One region of the Nonomuraea sp. NPDC052634 genome, then DNA from elsewhere that is predicted to be linked to it. Evidence: predicted binding sites of a transcription regulator. Region 1 holds the regulator's gene; the other holds the start of a gene.
The links. The regulator HrcA, encoded in region 1, represses chaperone genes, less so after heat shock. The targets are predictions, from matches to a motif close to TTGGCACTCTCNNNNNGAGAGTGCCAA.

Region 1 (7,764 bases):
TCACCAGTGTCCTGCCCCGCCAGTCCCATCCGGTGGTGCTGCCGCCCGCCACGTCGGAGCCCGCGACCCCCAAGGTGACCCGCAAGGCCGACTCGACCAGCAGGCCGTCACCTACTCCCACGCCCACCCCCACCCCCTGTCCGTCGGCGCTCGCCGATGAAGCCGAGCCGCCGGCCGACTGCCCCACGCTCTCGCCGTCGCCCACGCCGACGCCGAGCCCCACGATGATCGAGACGTCCGCGCCGCCGTCGCCGTGCCCGCCCGAGGAGTGCCCTCCCGAGGACGTGATGACCGAGACGCCGCCCGTCGAGGCGTCCACGCCGCTGCAGGACACGCAGCCCACGCCCTGAACAGGCCCTGAAAAACAGGCCCTGAAAAACAGGCCCCGAAAAACAGGCACTGAAAGACGCCCTGAAGAGCGTCAGAGGCTCACCAGCGCCCCGTACGGCTGAACAGGACGGACGCCGCCGCCACCCCCGCCGTGGACGTGCGCAGGACCGTCGGGCCGAGCAGCACGGGCGCCGCCTTGGCCGCCGTGAACCTGGCCAGCTCCTCCTCCGAGACCCCGCCCTCGGGGCCGACCACCATGACGATGTCGCCCTCGGCGGGCAGCGCCACGCCCGACAGCGGCTCGGTGGCCTCCTCGTGCAGCACCAGGCCCAGCGCGGCCTCCGACAGCAACCGCTCGACCTGGGCGGTGGAGGCGAGGTCGGCCACCTCGGGCAGGTGGAAGCGGCGGGCCTGCTTGCCGGCCTCGCGCGCGGTGGAGCGCCAGCGGCCCAGTGCCTTGGCGACCTTATCGCCCTTCCACTGGGTGATGCTGCGCGCGGCCGCCCACGGCACGATCACGTCGACGCCGGCCTCGGTCATCATCTCCACGGCCAGCTCGCCTCTGTCGCCCTTGGGCAGGCCCTGGACGACCGTCAGCCGGAGCGCCGGCCGTTCGACGTCGTAGCGGCGCAGCACGTCGAGCCGGAGCCTGTCCTTCAGCGTCTCGCGTACGACGCACTCGGCCACCGCGCCCGCGCCGTCGGTGAGGTCGACGCGCTCACCGGGCCGCAGCCGGCGCACGGCGGCCGCGTGCCGCCCCTCGGGGCCCTCCAGCGTCAGCTCGGCCCCGTCGAGGCGCTCGCGCTCGCAGAGGAAGACCGGCGCCGTCACCGGCCGTTGAAGGCGTCACGCAGGCGGGAGAAAAAACCCTGCTGACCCGGTGCGAACTTGCCAGGCGGGCGCTCCTCACCTCGCAGCCTGGCCAGCTCGCGCAGCAACTCCTCCTGAGCGGAGTCGAGGCGGGTCGGCGTCTCGACGTTGACGTGGATGAGCAGGTCGCCCCTGCCGGACTCGTTGAGCCGCTGGACGCCCCTGCCGTACATGGTAATGACCTGGCCGGACTGCGTGCCTGGCCGGACGTCGACCTCTTCGGTGCCGTCGAGGGTGTCCACCGTCAGCACGGTGCCGAGCGCCGCGGCCGTCATCGGGATCTGCACGGTGCAGTGGAGGTCGTCACCGCGCCGTTCGAAGATCTCGTGGGGCCGCTCGGCGATCTCCAGGAACAGGTCTCCGGGCGGGCCGCCGCCGGGGCCGACCTCGCCCTCGCCGGCGAGCTGGATGTGGGTGCCGTCCTCGACGCCCGCGGGGATGCGGACCTTGATCGTACGGCGGGTGCGCACCCGGCCGTCGCCGGAGCACTCCTGGCAGGGGTGGCGGATGATGGTGCCGAAGCCGCCGCACTGCGGGCAGGGACGCGAGGTCATGACCTGGCCCAGGAAGGACCGCGTGACCTGGGAGATCTCGCCGCGCCCGCTGCACATGTCACAGGTGTCGGGGTGGGTGCCGGGTGCGGTGCCGGCCCCGTGGCAGACGTCGCAGAGCACGGCCGTGTCCACGGCGAGCTCGCGGGTCGTGCCGAAGGCCGTCTCGCGCAGGTCGAGCTCGACCCTGATCGTGGCGTTGCGGCCCCTGCGGGCACGCGAGCGCGGCCCCCTGGCACCGGTGGCGGTGCCGAAGAAGGCGTCCATGATGTCGCTGAACGGGAAGCCCGCTCCGAACCCGCCGGCACCGGCGCCCGCTCCCGCACCGCCGCCGCCGAAGGGGTCGCCACCCAGGTCGTACATCTGGCGCTTGTTCGGGTCGGACAGCACCTCGTAGGCCTGCGTGATCTCTTTGAACCGCTCCTGGGTGTCAGGATCGGGGTTCACGTCAGGGTGCAGCTCGCGAGCGAGCCGGCGGTACGCCTTTTTGATCTCGTCCTGACTTGCGTCACGGCGCACCCCGAGGGTGGCGTAGTAGTCGCTGTTTGCCACTTATCGACCTCTTATGATGCAGCCAGGATCTGGCTGACGTAGCGTGCCACCGCGCGTACGGCGCCCATCGTCACGGGGTAGTCCATCCTGGTCGGGCCCAGAACGCCGAGCCGGGCGAGTTGGTTGTCGCCAGAACCGTATCCGGTCGCGACGACGGATGTGCCCCGCAGGTAGGGGTTTTCCGATCCGATGCGCACGGTGAGCGCGGACGGGGTGTCTGAGGATGTCTCGCCGAGCAGCCGCATGAGGACGACCTGCTCCTCAAGCGCCTCCAGCACGTCGCGCAGACCGGTGGCGAAGTCGGCGCCGGCGAGGTTGGCCGCTCCGGCGAACACGACCTTCTCGTCGTGCCGTTCGACCAGCGTCTCGAGCAGCACGGAGAGGATCGTCGCCGCGGCGGGCCGGTCTTCGACGGGAAGCCTTTCCGGCAGGTCGGCGACCAGCTCGGGCACGGCGCTCAAGCCGCAGCCGTCGAGGCAGGCGTTGAGCACGGCGCGCAGGTTGGCGATGCGGTGGTCCTCCACCACTTCCGGCAGCTCCACCACCCGCTGCTCGACGCGGCCGGTGTTGGTGATGAGCACGAGCATGACCCGCCGCTCGGTCAGGGGAACGAGCTCGACGTGCCGGACCGTCGAGCGGGTGAGCGTCGGGTATTGGACGACCGCGACCTGCCGGGTGAGCTGCGCCAGCAGCCGGACCGTACGGGTGACCACGTCGTCGAGGTCGACGGCGCCCGCGAGGAACGTCTCGATGGCCCGCCGCTCGGCCGCCGACAGCGGCTTGACCTGCGAGAGCCGGTCGACGAACAGGCGGTAGCCCTTGTCCGTCGGCACGCGGCCCGCGCTGGTGTGTGGCTGGGTGATGTAGCCTTCCTCCTCCAGCGCGGCCATGTCGTTCCTGACCGTCGCCGGGGAGACCTTCAGATTGTGACGCTCGGCCAGCGCCTTGGAGCCCACCGGTTCGTTGGTGGACACGTAGTCTTCGACAATGGCCCGGAGCACCGCCAGCTTCCGATCGTCGAGCACGTGCTCACCTCCTGCCTCTGTCCCTTACAGGAACGTGGTGTCTAGCACTCTGTGTTCCCGAGTGCCAAGTGTACGGCTCTCGGTCACAAGGTGCGATAACACCGCGTCCCAACTGCTTCTGGCTTCCTGCGAGCAGCAGGCCTCACACTTGCCCTCATGACCGACGATTCCCGGCCCCCGACGTACGGCCCGCCGCCCGGCCACGGACCGGCACCGTACGGACAGCCGCCGTGGCAGCCTCCGCAGGAACCACCCCAACACGGCCGGCAGCCCGTACCTCCACAGGGCCCACCGCCGTACGGTGGCCCGGGTCAGTTCGGCCCGCCATCTCAGTACGGACAATACGGCCAACAGACCCAATTTCCACCACGAATCGACTCCAAAGCCATAAAGCCCAGCCTGTGGTGGATCGCGGCCGCCTGGGGGGTGTTCCTGGCCTGCGCGGCGGCCGGGATCGTGCTGTTCGCGAACGGTATGGGCGCCGCCTCTGACCTGGTGCCCAAACAGACGTTCGCGTCCGGCGAAAAGATCACGGTGACGGTGGACCCGGCCGACAAGCCCGGCGTCTACCTCGCGAGCGACACCCAGGTCACCTATGACTGCTCCATCAGCGGGGACGCCAAGCTGGCCAAGACCCCCGACCGGCGGATGATCGAGGCGGGAGACGCGGTCTGGGAGCAGTTCCTCGTGATCAACGCCCCGGCCAAGGGCGACTACGAGCTGACCTGCGTCAACGAGGAGAAGGCCACCGTTCGCTACGGCGTCGGCCGCGACTCCTACTCCGTCGCGACCGGTCTCGCCGACGGCATGATCACCATCATCGCCGTCTCGGGCGCCGGGCTGCTCGCCGCCGTCGCAGGCACGATCGTCGTCCTCGTCCGCCGCAGCGGCGCCCGCAAGCGCCTTGCGGTCAGCGGGTGATTTGCTACGGTCCCCCCTGTGTACGAGGGCGATGTTCTGGCGGGAAACTGGCGGCGGCCGGGCAAGGGGAAGATCCCCAAGGTGCCCGCCGAGCGGGACCTCGTCGTGGAGGACGCCGACAGCGGCTTCTGCGGCGCCGTGGTGGCGTGCGACAAGGAGGCCGTCACCCTTGAAGACCGGTTCGGCAACCGCCGGCTCTTCCCGCTCGCGCCCGCCGCGTTCCTGCTCGAGGGCAAGCCCGTCACGCTGATACGCCCTGCCGCGCCCGCCCCCGCGGGCCCCAGGCGCAGCGCGTCGGGCTCCATCGCCGTCGAGGGCCTGCGGGCGCGAGTGGCCCGGCAGAGCCGCATCTACGTCGAGGGCGTCCACGACGCCGCGCTCGTCGAGAAGATCTGGGGCCACGACCTGCGGGTCGAAGGCGTGGTCGTCGAATACCTCGAAGGCATCGACCACCTGCCCGCCATCGTCGAAGAGTTCCGCCCCGAGCCGGGGCGGCGGCTCGGCGTGCTCGTCGACCACCTGGTGCCCGGCTCCAAGGAGAGCCGGATCGCCGCCGAGATCACCTCCCCCGATGTGCTCGTGGTCGGCCACCCGTTCGTCGACATCTGGCAGGCGGTCAAACCGTCCGTGCTGCGCATCCCGGCCTGGCCGGAGGTGCCGCGCGGCGTGCCGTGGAAGGAGGGTGTCATCGCCGCGCTGGGCTGGCGCATGGAGCCCGCGGAGGCGTGGCGGCGCATCCTCGGCGCCGTCTCGACGTACACGGACCTGGAGCCGGCGCTGCTCGGCCGGGTCGAGGAGCTGATCGACTTCGTTACGGAGGCACCATGAGCCAAGACCCCCATGCCGGCCAGGACCCGCCCCGACCTTCCCCCGACGACGACGCGACCCGCAAGGTGAGCGCGGCGGACGCCGACGCCACCCGCAAGTTCTCCCCCGCCGACATGCCGCCGCCCGCGCCGGGCTCTGGCCCGCAGCCGGGCCCGCCGCCGTACGGACAGCAGCCCGACTCCGCACCCGGCTACGGCGCACCATCCGATTCCGCACCCGGCTACGGCCCGCCATCCGACTCCCCACCCGGCTACGGCACGCAGCCCGGTTCGACGCCCGGCTCGGCCCCTGGTTACGGCGCGCAACCCGGCTCCGCACCCGGCTACGGCGCACAGCCCGGTTCAACCCCCGGATACGGGCAGCAACCCCCCTCCTACGGCGGGCAGATCCCCTACGGGCAATTGCCCGGCTCGGCGCCCCAGTACCAGCAGCAGCCGCCCACCGACTACGGGCAGCCCGGTTACGGCCAGCCCGATTACGGCCGGCAGGGCCCCTACGGCGCGCCCGGCGGCTACGGCCAGCCAGGCGGCCACCCCGGCGGTTACGGCCGTCCCGGATACCCGCCGCCCCCGCCCGGGTACGGATACGCCCAGCCGCCCGGCCAGCCGTACATCCCCGGTCGCTTCGGCCCCCGCCCTGGCTCCGACGACAACAGCATGGCGATGCTCAGCCACCTGCTGGGCCTGCTGGTCTCCTGGATCGGCCCGCTCATCATCTACCTGGTGCGCAAGGACCAGTCCCCCTACGTCAGGGACCACGCGGCCGGTGCGCTGAACTTCGAGCTCACGATGTTCATCGGCTACATCGCATCGACGTTCCTGATGTTCTTCTTCATCGGCTTCCTGACGCTGCCGGCGATCTACGTGGTGTCGCTGATCTTCCACATCCAGGCGGCGGTGGCGGCCAACAAGGGCAAGCACTACCGCTACCCGATCGCCATCCCCTTCGTCACCTGAACCAGCCGTCACCTGAACCAGCAGATCCCTGACCGGGGCATCGGTCTACGCCAGGAGATCCCCCGGCCAGGGCGTCGATTCAGACCAGGAGATCGATCCTGATCAGGGGCGTCGGCCTGGACCAGCCGGCTCAGGGCAGGCCCCCTGACCGAGCCGTCGGCCTGGACCAGCCGGACTGCGTCAGATCGGTCGGTCAGTCGGCGGCGTCAGGCCACTCGAATCAGACCGGCGAGACCAGTCGGTTAGGACCAGCCGGCTCAGACCAGGAGATCCCTGACCAAGGCATCGGCCAGCAGCCTGCCCTGGAGGGTCAGCACCATGCGGCCCGCCTTGAACGGCTCGGGCTCCAGCAGCCCCCTGGCGAGCGCGCTCGCCACCGCGGGCCGCGCGGCGGGCGCGACCTCGGCCAGCGGGTAGCCGGACGACAGCCGTAGCTCCAGCATGAGGCGTTCGGCGGCGCGGTCGTCGGGCCCGAGCACCTCGCGGGCGTGGGCGGGCGAGGTGCCGGCGGCCAGCCGCTGGGCGTAGGCGGCGGGGTGCTTGACGTTCCACCAGCGGGTGCCGCCGACGTGGCTGTGCGCTCCCGGGCCGGCGGCCCACCAGTCGCCGCCGGTCCAGTAGAGCAGGTTGTGGCGGCAGCGGGCGTCCTGCGACGCCGCCCAGTTGGACACCTCGTACCACTCGAACCCGGCCTGCGACAGCAGCTCGTCGGCGATCAGGTAGCGGTCGGCGGCCACGTCGTCGTCGGGCATCGGCAGCTCGCCGCGCCGGATGCGCGCCGCCAGGCGGGTGCCCTCCTCGACGATCAGCGAGTACGCCGACACGTGGTCGGGACCCGCCTCGATCGCCGCGCTCAGCGACGCCCGCCAGTCGTCGTCGGACTCGCCCGGTGTGCTGTAGATCAGGTCGAGGTTGACGTGCTCGAACCCTGCTTCCCTGGCCTCCCGTACTGCCGCGGCCGCTCTGCCGGGCGTGTGGCGGCGGTCGAGCACCTGCAGGACGTGCTCTCGTACGCTCTGCATGCCGAAGCTGACGCGGTTGAACCCGCCGTGGCGCAGCTTCTCCAGCGACGACGGATCCACCGACTCGGGGTTGGCCTCGGTGGTGACCTCGGCGTCCGGCCGCAGCCCGAACTCCGAGCCGATCGCGGCGAGAATGCGCGCCAGGTCCTCAGGGGGCAGCAGCGTGGGGGTGCCGCCGCCGAAGAACACCGTCTCCACCGGCAGGTCCGTCTCGCCCAGGACGCGCCGCGCCAGCCGGATCTCCTCGATCACCGTGTCGGCGTAGTCGCGCTGCGAGGCCCCGGGGCCCAGCTCGGCGGCGGTGTAGGTGTTGAAGTCGCAGTAGCCGCAGCGGGTCAGGCAGAACGGCACGTGCACGTAGAAGCCGAACGGCCGCTCGCCGAGGCCTTGCAGGGCACTGTCGGGCAATTCGCCGGAGGCGGGCGCGGGATCACCGTCAGGCAGGATGGATGGCACCCCTCCAGTGTGCCCGCCCCTCACAGTGCTCCGCCCCACCCAAGCCCGCCCGGTGCCAGCCCGCAGCAGCCGCGCCCGCCGGGTGGTCACGCCGCGCGAGGGCCGCCCCACCCGCACCCGCCGGTGCTAGCGCCGTTGAGAGCCGCCCCGCCAGGACACGAGCCGCGCCACCGTCCCGCCCCCGCAAGAGCCGCCCTACCGGTGCTCACGCTGGGCAGGAGCCACTCCCGCCCGCACACAAGCCGCACCACCG
Region 2 (7,764 bases), on a different contig from region 1:
CGTCCTGCACGACAAGCCGCTGCCCGCCGAGCTTCAGGTGTGAGCTGCGCGGGCACGGCCGCTTCTAGGATGGCTGGGCAAGCACCTAGCTCTCACCCAAGGAGGATGCCGTGCCCGCACCGCTTCCCCATGAATTCCTGCCATCGGTCCCCGCGCTCGTGGTCGAGAGCGACGACATCCAGGACGGCGAACGCCTGCCCGACCTCCACGTCTTCAACGACTGGGGCATGACGGGCGGCAACCTGTCGCCGCACCTGCGCTGGTCCGGTGCTCCCGATGGCACCCGCGGCTACGCCGTCACCTGCTTCGACCCCGACGCGCCCACCGGCAGCGGCTTCTGGCACTGGGTGCTGTTCGACCTGCCCGCCTCGGTGACCGAGCTGCCCACGGGCGCCGGCACGGCCCCCGACTTCAAGGGCCTGCCCGAGGGCGCCGTGCACGCCCGCACCGACTACGGCACCAAGGCGTACGGCGGCGCCGCCCCGCCGCCCGGTGACCCGCACCGCTACGTGTTCACCGTGCACGCGCTGAGCGTCGAGAAGCTGGGTGTGGACAGCGACGCCAGCCCCGCCGTGGTCGGCTTCAACATCAACGCCAATCTGCTGGCCCGCGGCTTCATCGTCGCCCACTTCGGCGTCTGATCAGCCCATCCGAGTGACCTTTTCCGACGGGCCTGCCGGTCCTTTCCCGGCAGGCCCTTTTTCACGCCCCCTTTTCCGGCGAACGCGTTCCGGCACGCGCCGCAGCGAGCGACCGTCCGCGAGACGTCGAGCGGCGTGCGCTTGCCGCAAGCGAACATCCGCCACTCCTTCGTGTTCGTGCCAGGGGAAGTCGCGGCCACTCCCCCTTCCTCGCCAGAGGTAGCGGATCCCATACGGAAAGTACCGGCCGGTCGACAAGAAAAGAGCGGCCCGGAGAATCCCGGACCGCTCTTCGTCTGTGCGACGGATGAAGACTTAGAAGTCCATGTCGCCGCCGCCGGGCATGCCCGCGCCGGCAGCAGCCGGAGCCTTCTCCGGCTTCTCGGCGATGACGGCCTCGGTGGTCAGGAACAGCGCCGCGATGGAGGCGGCGTTCTGCAGCGCGGAGCGCGTCACCTTGGCCGGGTCGATGATGCCGGACTCGAACATGTTGACGTACTCGCCGGTCGCGGCGTTGAGGCCCTCACCCGGGGTGAGGTTGCGGACGCGCTCGACCACGACGCCGCCCTCGAGGCCGGCGTTGACCGCGATCTGCTTGAGCGGCTCCTCCAGCGCCTTCTTGACGATGGCGGCACCGGTGGCCTCGTCGCCGTTGAGCTCCAGCTTGTCGAAGGCCTTGGCGCCGGCCTGCAGCAGCGCCACGCCACCGCCGGGGACGATGCCCTCCTCGACGGCCGCCTTCGCGTTGCGGACGGCGTCCTCGATGCGGTGCTTGCGCTCCTTGAGCTCGACCTCGGTGGCGGCACCGGCCTTGATGACGGCGACACCGCCGGCCAGCTTGGCCAGACGCTCCTGGAGCTTCTCGCGGTCGTAGTCGGAGTCGGTGCGCTCGATCTCGGCGCGGATCTCGTTGACCCGGCCGGCGATCTGCTCGGCGTCACCGGCGCCGTCGACGATCGTGGTCTCGTCCTTGGTCACGACGACCTTGCGGGCGCGGCCGAGCAGGTCGAGGGTGGCGTTCTCGAGCTTGAGACCGACCTCCTCGGCGATGACCTGGCCGCCGGTCAGGATCGCGATGTCGTTGAGCATCGCCTTGCGGCGGTCACCGAAGCCCGGAGCCTTGACGGCGACGGAGCGGAACAGGCCGCGGATCTTGTTGACGACCAGGGTGGCCAGGGCCTCGCCCTCGATGTCCTCGGCGATGATCAGCAGCGGCTTGCCCGACTGGACGACCTTGTCGAGCAGCGGCAGCAGGTCCTTGTTGGCGGAGACCTTGCTGTTGACGATCAGGATGTAGGGGTCTTCGAGAACGGCCTCCATGCGGTCGGAGTCGGTCACGAAGTACATCGAGGTCATGCCCTTGTCGAAGCGCATACCCTCGGTGAGCTCGAGCTCCAGGCCGAAGGTGTTGCTCTCCTCGACGGTGATGACGCCTTCCTTGCCGACCTTGTCCATCGCCTCGGCGATGAGCGAGCCGATCTCGGGGTCGGCGGCGGAGATGGAGGCGGTCGAAGCGATCTGCTCCTTGGTCTCCACGTCCTTGGCCAGCTTGGAGAGCTCCTCGCTGACGCGCTCGACGGCGGCCTCGATGCCCTTCTTCAGGGCCATCGGGTTGGCCCCGGCGGCGACGTTACGCAGACCCTCGCGCACCAGCGCCTGGGCGAGCACGGTGGCCGTGGTGGTGCCGTCACCGGCCACGTCGTCGGTCTTCTTGGCGACCTCCTTGACCAGCTCGGCGCCGATCTTCTCCCAGGGGTCCTCGAGCTCGATCTCCTTGGCGATGGACACACCGTCGTTGGTGATCGTGGGGGCGCCCCACTTCTTCTCCAGCACGACGTTGCGGCCCTTCGGGCCCAGGGTCACCTTCACGGCGTCGGCGAGCTGGTTCATACCGCGCTCGAGACCGCGCCGGGCGTCCTCGTCAAACGCGATCATCTTGGCTGCCATAAGGCTAGACCTCCCAGTTGCAGGGTGGCTTGTCGTGGACCGAGCCGACGCCCGCGACGGCATGGGTCAGCATCTCCTTCGGCAGACCCCATCGTCCCGATCCGGTGTTGGCACTCTACTGCACAGAGTGCCAACGAACTGTTTAGCACTCTACCCTGCCGAGTGCAAGCGAACGCCCCTGCTCTCCCTGCTTTCTCCCAGGTCAACGGCCTTTTGCTGGTCTGCGCTCATATGCGCCGGTACGGCGAGCCGCCGGGCGGCCCACCGTACGCGAGTCGACGAAAGAGTGATGAGGGCTCGCACGGACTGCGCTGCCGTGCGAACCCACCCGGTGCGTACCAGGTCGTGGATCAGACAGTGCGGACGGACTCCGCCTGCGGTCCCTTCTGGCCCTGCGTGATCTCGAACTCGACGCGCTGTCCCTGCTCGAGAGATCGGTACCCGTCCATCAGGATCGCTGAGTAATGGACGAATACATCCTTACCACCGTCTACCGCGATGAAGCCGTAGCCCTTGTCCGCGTTGAACCACTTGACGGTGCCCTGCGCCACTTCCGACTCCTCTTACTGGTCTACCAGATCTCGCCCATTCCTCCGCGAGACCTGTAATCGCCCGACTTAACGGAAAATCAGCCGGACGATCGCCTCGACCATACCTGTGGCAAGGGGTTTGGCAACAGAGTCAATCTGCAAACAGCCTATTTCACCCATCCGAAGGTCGTTCAACGTTGAATTGGGCCTGGAAAAGGAGAAGGCGCCCACTAGGGGCGCCTTCAGGATGTGATCCTCGACACTCAGCCGCCGGCGACGGCCGGGATGATGGAGATCTGAACGCCGTCGGGGGCCGGAGTGTCGAGCCCCTGGGCGAATCGGACGTCCTCTTCTCCCACGTAAACGTTGACAAAACGACGAATCTTGCCCGATTCATCCAGAATTCTGGCGCCGATGCCCGGGTAGTCCGCGTCGAGCTTGGTGAGCACGTCACGAAGAGTCGCGCCCTCGCCACTGACCTCGGCGTTGCCCCCGGTGTATGTGCGCAGAATGGTGGGAATCCGCACAGAAACGCTCATGGTTATAGTCGCCTTTCCTGATTGATCAGACAGTCGCGCGGAACGCGTCGAGGGAGGGCCGGATCACGGCCGTGGGTACGGCGTCGTCGCTGATCGCGTCGAGCGTCTTGAGCCCGTCACCGGTGTTGAGCACCACGGTCAGGGCCTCGGGGTCGAGCACGCCGTTCTCGGTGAGCTTCTTCAGCACGCCCACCGTGACGCCGCCCGCGGTCTCGGCGAAGACGCCCTCCGTCGAGGCCAGCAGCTTGATGGCGGCCACGATCTCCTCGTCGGTGACGTCCTCGACGGCCCCGCCGGTGCGCCGGGCGATGTCCAGCACGTACGGCCCGTCGGCCGGGTTGCCGATGGCCAGCGACTTGGCGATGGTGTCGGGCTTGACCGGCCGCACGACGTCGTGGCCCGCCTTGAACGCGGTGGACACCGGCGAGCACCCGGCCGCCTGCGCGCCGAAGATCTTGTACGGCGTGTCCTCGACGAGCCCCAGCTTGATGAGCTCCTGGAAGCCCTTGTCGATCTTCGTGAGCTGGGAGCCGGAGGCGATGGGGATGATGATCTGCTCGGGCAGCCGCCAGCCGAGCTGCTCGGCGATCTCGTACGCGAGCGTCTTGGAGCCCTCCGCGTAGTAGGGCCGCAGGTTGACGTTGACGAAGCCCCACTTGTCGCCGAGCGGGTCGCCGATGAGCTCCGAGCAGAACCGGTTGACGTCGTCGTACGTGCCCTCGATGCCGATGAGCTTGCCGCCGAAGACCCGCGCCATGGCGATTTTCGCCTGCTCCAGGTTGGCCGGGATGAACACGCACGCCTCCAGCCCGGCGCGCGCCGCGGCGGCGGTGACCGCGCCCGCGAGGTTGCCGGTGGAGGAGCAGGAAAGGGTGTGGAATCCGAAGTTCCTGGCCGCTTCCACGGCCATGGCGACGACCCGGTCTTTGAACGAGTGGGTGGGGTTGCCCGAGTCGTCCTTCACGTAAAGGGACTTGATTCCGAGCGTTCGACCGAGGTTTCCGGCCTTGACCAATTTCGTCCAGCCGGGGTTCATATTCGGCTTTTCGGTCACGTCGGCCGGCACCGGAAGCAGCGCCCGGTAACGCCAGATGTTGGCGGGACCCGATTCGATCTGTTCGCGGGTCACTTCGCCGAAGTCGTAGGCCGCCTCAAGCGGCCCGAAACACTCCAGACAGGCGAAGCTGGGACCCAGCGGGTAACGAGCGCCGCACTCGCGGCAGGACAGACCGACGGCAGGACCAAAGTCAAGCGACATGAAGCGAGGCCTTCCCTCATCTTCGCCCGCGGCCACCTTGACCGCGAACCGGAATTGGCACCTTGTCCCGGTCGGCCTCGCCAGGTCGCGAGTCTCGAAAGCCGGGAGGGTTGCCGGGGCTTCACAGGGCCGGTCCCTCCACCCCTCTGGATGAGCTGTATGAAGTTGTTGAATTGGACTCTACCCGCTGAAGTGGACGAAATTACCACCCGTCTCAAGATGTGAGACGGGTGGTCTCATCGGTAGTCCTCTCCCAGCACGCTCTGCACGTATTTGCGGGCCTGGTGGATGCGGGACTTCGCGGTGCCCAGCGGGATGCCGAGCTGCTCGGCCACCTCGTTGTAATCGAGCTGGACGATGTCGCGCAGCACCAGCGCCTGCGCGAGATCGGGCTTGTCGGCCTCCAGCGCCTCCATGGCGTCGAGCAGGTCGAGCCGCGAGCCCGCGATCACGCTGACCCGCCGCACGTCGGGCTTCTGCACGGGCAGCTCGTCCGAGCTCTGCTCGGCCGCCCGACGCTTGAGCGACCGGTACGTCGTGCGGGCGCAGTTGGCCGTCACGATGTGCAGCCACGTACTGAACCTGGCCCGCCCCTCGAAACGGCTGATATTGCGCGCGACGGCCAGCAACGTATCTTGCGAGGCCTCCTCCGCGTCCTGGTGATAAGGCAGGATTCGGGCGCAATGCCGCATCACATCGGGCTCTATCCGCGCCAGGAGCTCACCGAGTGCGCGATGGTCTCCGGCGGCGGCTGAGCGAGCGAGTTCCTCGGTTAGCTCATCAAGCGCCATAGCTGGGATCCTATGATCGAAAGGAGCCTGGATGAACAGCGTGCTGTTGGCCTCCAACAGGGGGCCGGTCTCCTTCACCGTCTCCGACGACGGCGAACTCACCATGAAGCGCGGCGGAGGCGGTCTCGTCTCCGGGCTGTCGGGCGTGGCCAAGGGCGACGGCGTGCTGTGGGTCTGCGCCGCGCTGTCCGACGGCGACCGCAGCGCCGTACGCCTGGCCGGCGGCGGCCGCATCGACCACGCCGGCTACGACACGGGCCCGATGCGCATGCTGGACATCGCGCCCGCCACCTTCCACCGCGCCTACAACGCGGTGGCCAACTCGACCCTGTGGTTCGTCAACCATCTGCTCTACGACATCCCCAACTCGCCCAATTTCGGCACCCGTTTCGAGCGCGAGTGGGAGTCCTACCGCGACTACAACGGCGCCTTCGCGCTGGCGCTCGCCGAAGAGGCCGGGCACGGCGCGCGCGTGATGGTGCAGGACTACCACCTTACGCTGACGCCGGCCATGCTCAGGGCCGAACGGCCGGACCTGCGCATCGCCCATTTCAGCCACACCCCCTGGGCACCGCCCGAGTACTTCTCCCTGCTGCCCGACGACGTCGCCAGAGAGGTGCTCGAAGGCATCCTCGGCGCCGACCACGCCGGGTTCCTCACCGACCGGTGGGCGCAGGCGTTCATGGACTGCTGCGAGCGGCTGCTCGGCGCCGAGGCCGACCGGGTCGGCCGCAGCGTCACCCACGCGGGCAGGACCACCCGCATCGGCGTCCACAGCCTGGGCGTGGACGGCGCGGCGCTGTGGGAGCGGGCCAGCGAGCCCGACGTCGAGTCGCACATGGCCGCGCTCAGGGAGCAGGTCGGCGAGCGCAAGCTGATCGTCCGCATCGACCGCACCGAGCTGTCGAAGAACATCGTGCGCGGGCTCATCGCCTACCGCGAGTTCCTCGCCGCACACCCCGAGTGGCACGGCCGCGTGGTGCACCTCGCCTTCGCCTACCCCAGCAGGCACGACCTGCCCGAATATCGCGAGTACACCGCCTCGGTGCAGCGCTGCGCCCAGGAGATCGAGGACGAGTACGCCACCGAGGACTGGGACCCGCTGATACTCAACGTCGACGACGACTACCCGCGCTCGCTGGCGGCCTACCGGCTGGCCGACGTGCTGCTGGTCAACCCCATCCGCGACGGCATGAACCTGGTGGCCAAGGAGGGCCCCGTGCTGTCGCCGCGCTGCGCGCTCGTGCTGTCGCGGGAGGCGGGGGCGGCGGCCGAGCTGGGCCCGCACGCGCTCATGGTGAACCCGTACGACATCAGCGGGACCGCCGCCGCCCTGCACCAGGCGCTGATGATGCCGGAGGACGAGCGGCGCATGCGCCGCGACAGGCTGCGCGCGGCCGCGACCGCGCTGCCGCCGCAGAAGTGGCTCGCCGCCCAGCTCGAAGCCCTGGCCTGAGATCATCGCCGTGCTCAGCGCCACCGGGCGCGCGCCAGCACGCCGGAAAGGCCCGGCGTGTTCCACTGGTCCACGACCAGGATCCGGGTCTGGGGCAGGTACCACTCGCGCTGGGTGAGGCGGGATTTGACCTTGCCCGTGGTGGAGCGGCAGACGACCGCCCACTCGCGGTAGGCCGCCTTGTGCCCCGGGCCGACCTGGCGCAGCCCCTGCACCCTCGGCTTCGCCGAGGCGAAGGACAGGCCCCACTTGCGGTCGGCCGGGCAGAGCTGCACGTCGGTCGCGGGGTAGAAGGGCGTCTTGCCGGTGTAGGGGTTGAAGCTCTCGTGCCCCACCTTGATCGCCTTGGGGCCGAGGATCCAGAACCCGTCGCATCCCGGAGTGAAGTAGCTCCCCTTCGGCTTGGCGCACCTGCCGGTGACCACGCGGGTCCAGTCGGAGCGGACCTCGTACACCCTCCACTCGGCCGGAAGCCGGAGCGTGAGCCCGCCTCTGAGCTCGAGCGTGCGGGTGGACGCGGCTTCGGCGGGCAGCGCCGTCAACAGCGCCGCCACCGGGGACAGCGAGACGAGAGCGGCCGCCGCCACTCCCGCGGCGGCGAA

Region 2: the regulator HrcA is predicted to act here: its motif matches at 2,696-2,722, upstream of groL (chaperonin GroEL).

Annotation. Positions count from the first base shown of each region.
Region 1 is NZ_JBFATY010000001.1:2,710,097-2,717,860, forward strand. Features, by position in the region: gene AB0K67_RS12070 (hypothetical protein) at 1-350, shown strand, start outside; gene AB0K67_RS12075 (16S rRNA (uracil(1498)-N(3))-methyltransferase) at 430-1,161, opposite strand; gene dnaJ (molecular chaperone DnaJ) at 1,158-2,303, opposite strand; gene hrcA (heat-inducible transcriptional repressor HrcA) at 2,315-3,328, opposite strand; gene AB0K67_RS12090 (hypothetical protein) at 3,755-4,249, shown strand; gene AB0K67_RS12095 (DUF3097 domain-containing protein) at 4,268-5,077, shown strand; gene AB0K67_RS12100 (DUF4870 domain-containing protein) at 5,074-6,033, shown strand; gene hemW (radical SAM family heme chaperone HemW) at 6,291-7,511, opposite strand.
Region 2 is NZ_JBFATY010000011.1:205,238-213,001, forward strand. Features, by position in the region: gene AB0K67_RS34000 (AAA family ATPase) at 1-43, shown strand, start outside; gene AB0K67_RS34005 (YbhB/YbcL family Raf kinase inhibitor-like protein) at 111-641, shown strand; gene groL (chaperonin GroEL) at 957-2,588, opposite strand; gene AB0K67_RS34015 (cold-shock protein) at 2,939-3,139, opposite strand; gene AB0K67_RS34020 (MoaD/ThiS family protein) at 3,382-3,657, opposite strand; gene thrC (threonine synthase) at 3,683-4,915, opposite strand; SAM riboswitch class I at 4,929-5,072, opposite strand; gene AB0K67_RS34030 (RNA polymerase sigma factor) at 5,152-5,706, opposite strand; gene AB0K67_RS34035 (trehalose-6-phosphate synthase) at 5,738-7,162, shown strand; gene AB0K67_RS34040 (hypothetical protein) at 7,177-7,764, opposite strand, start outside.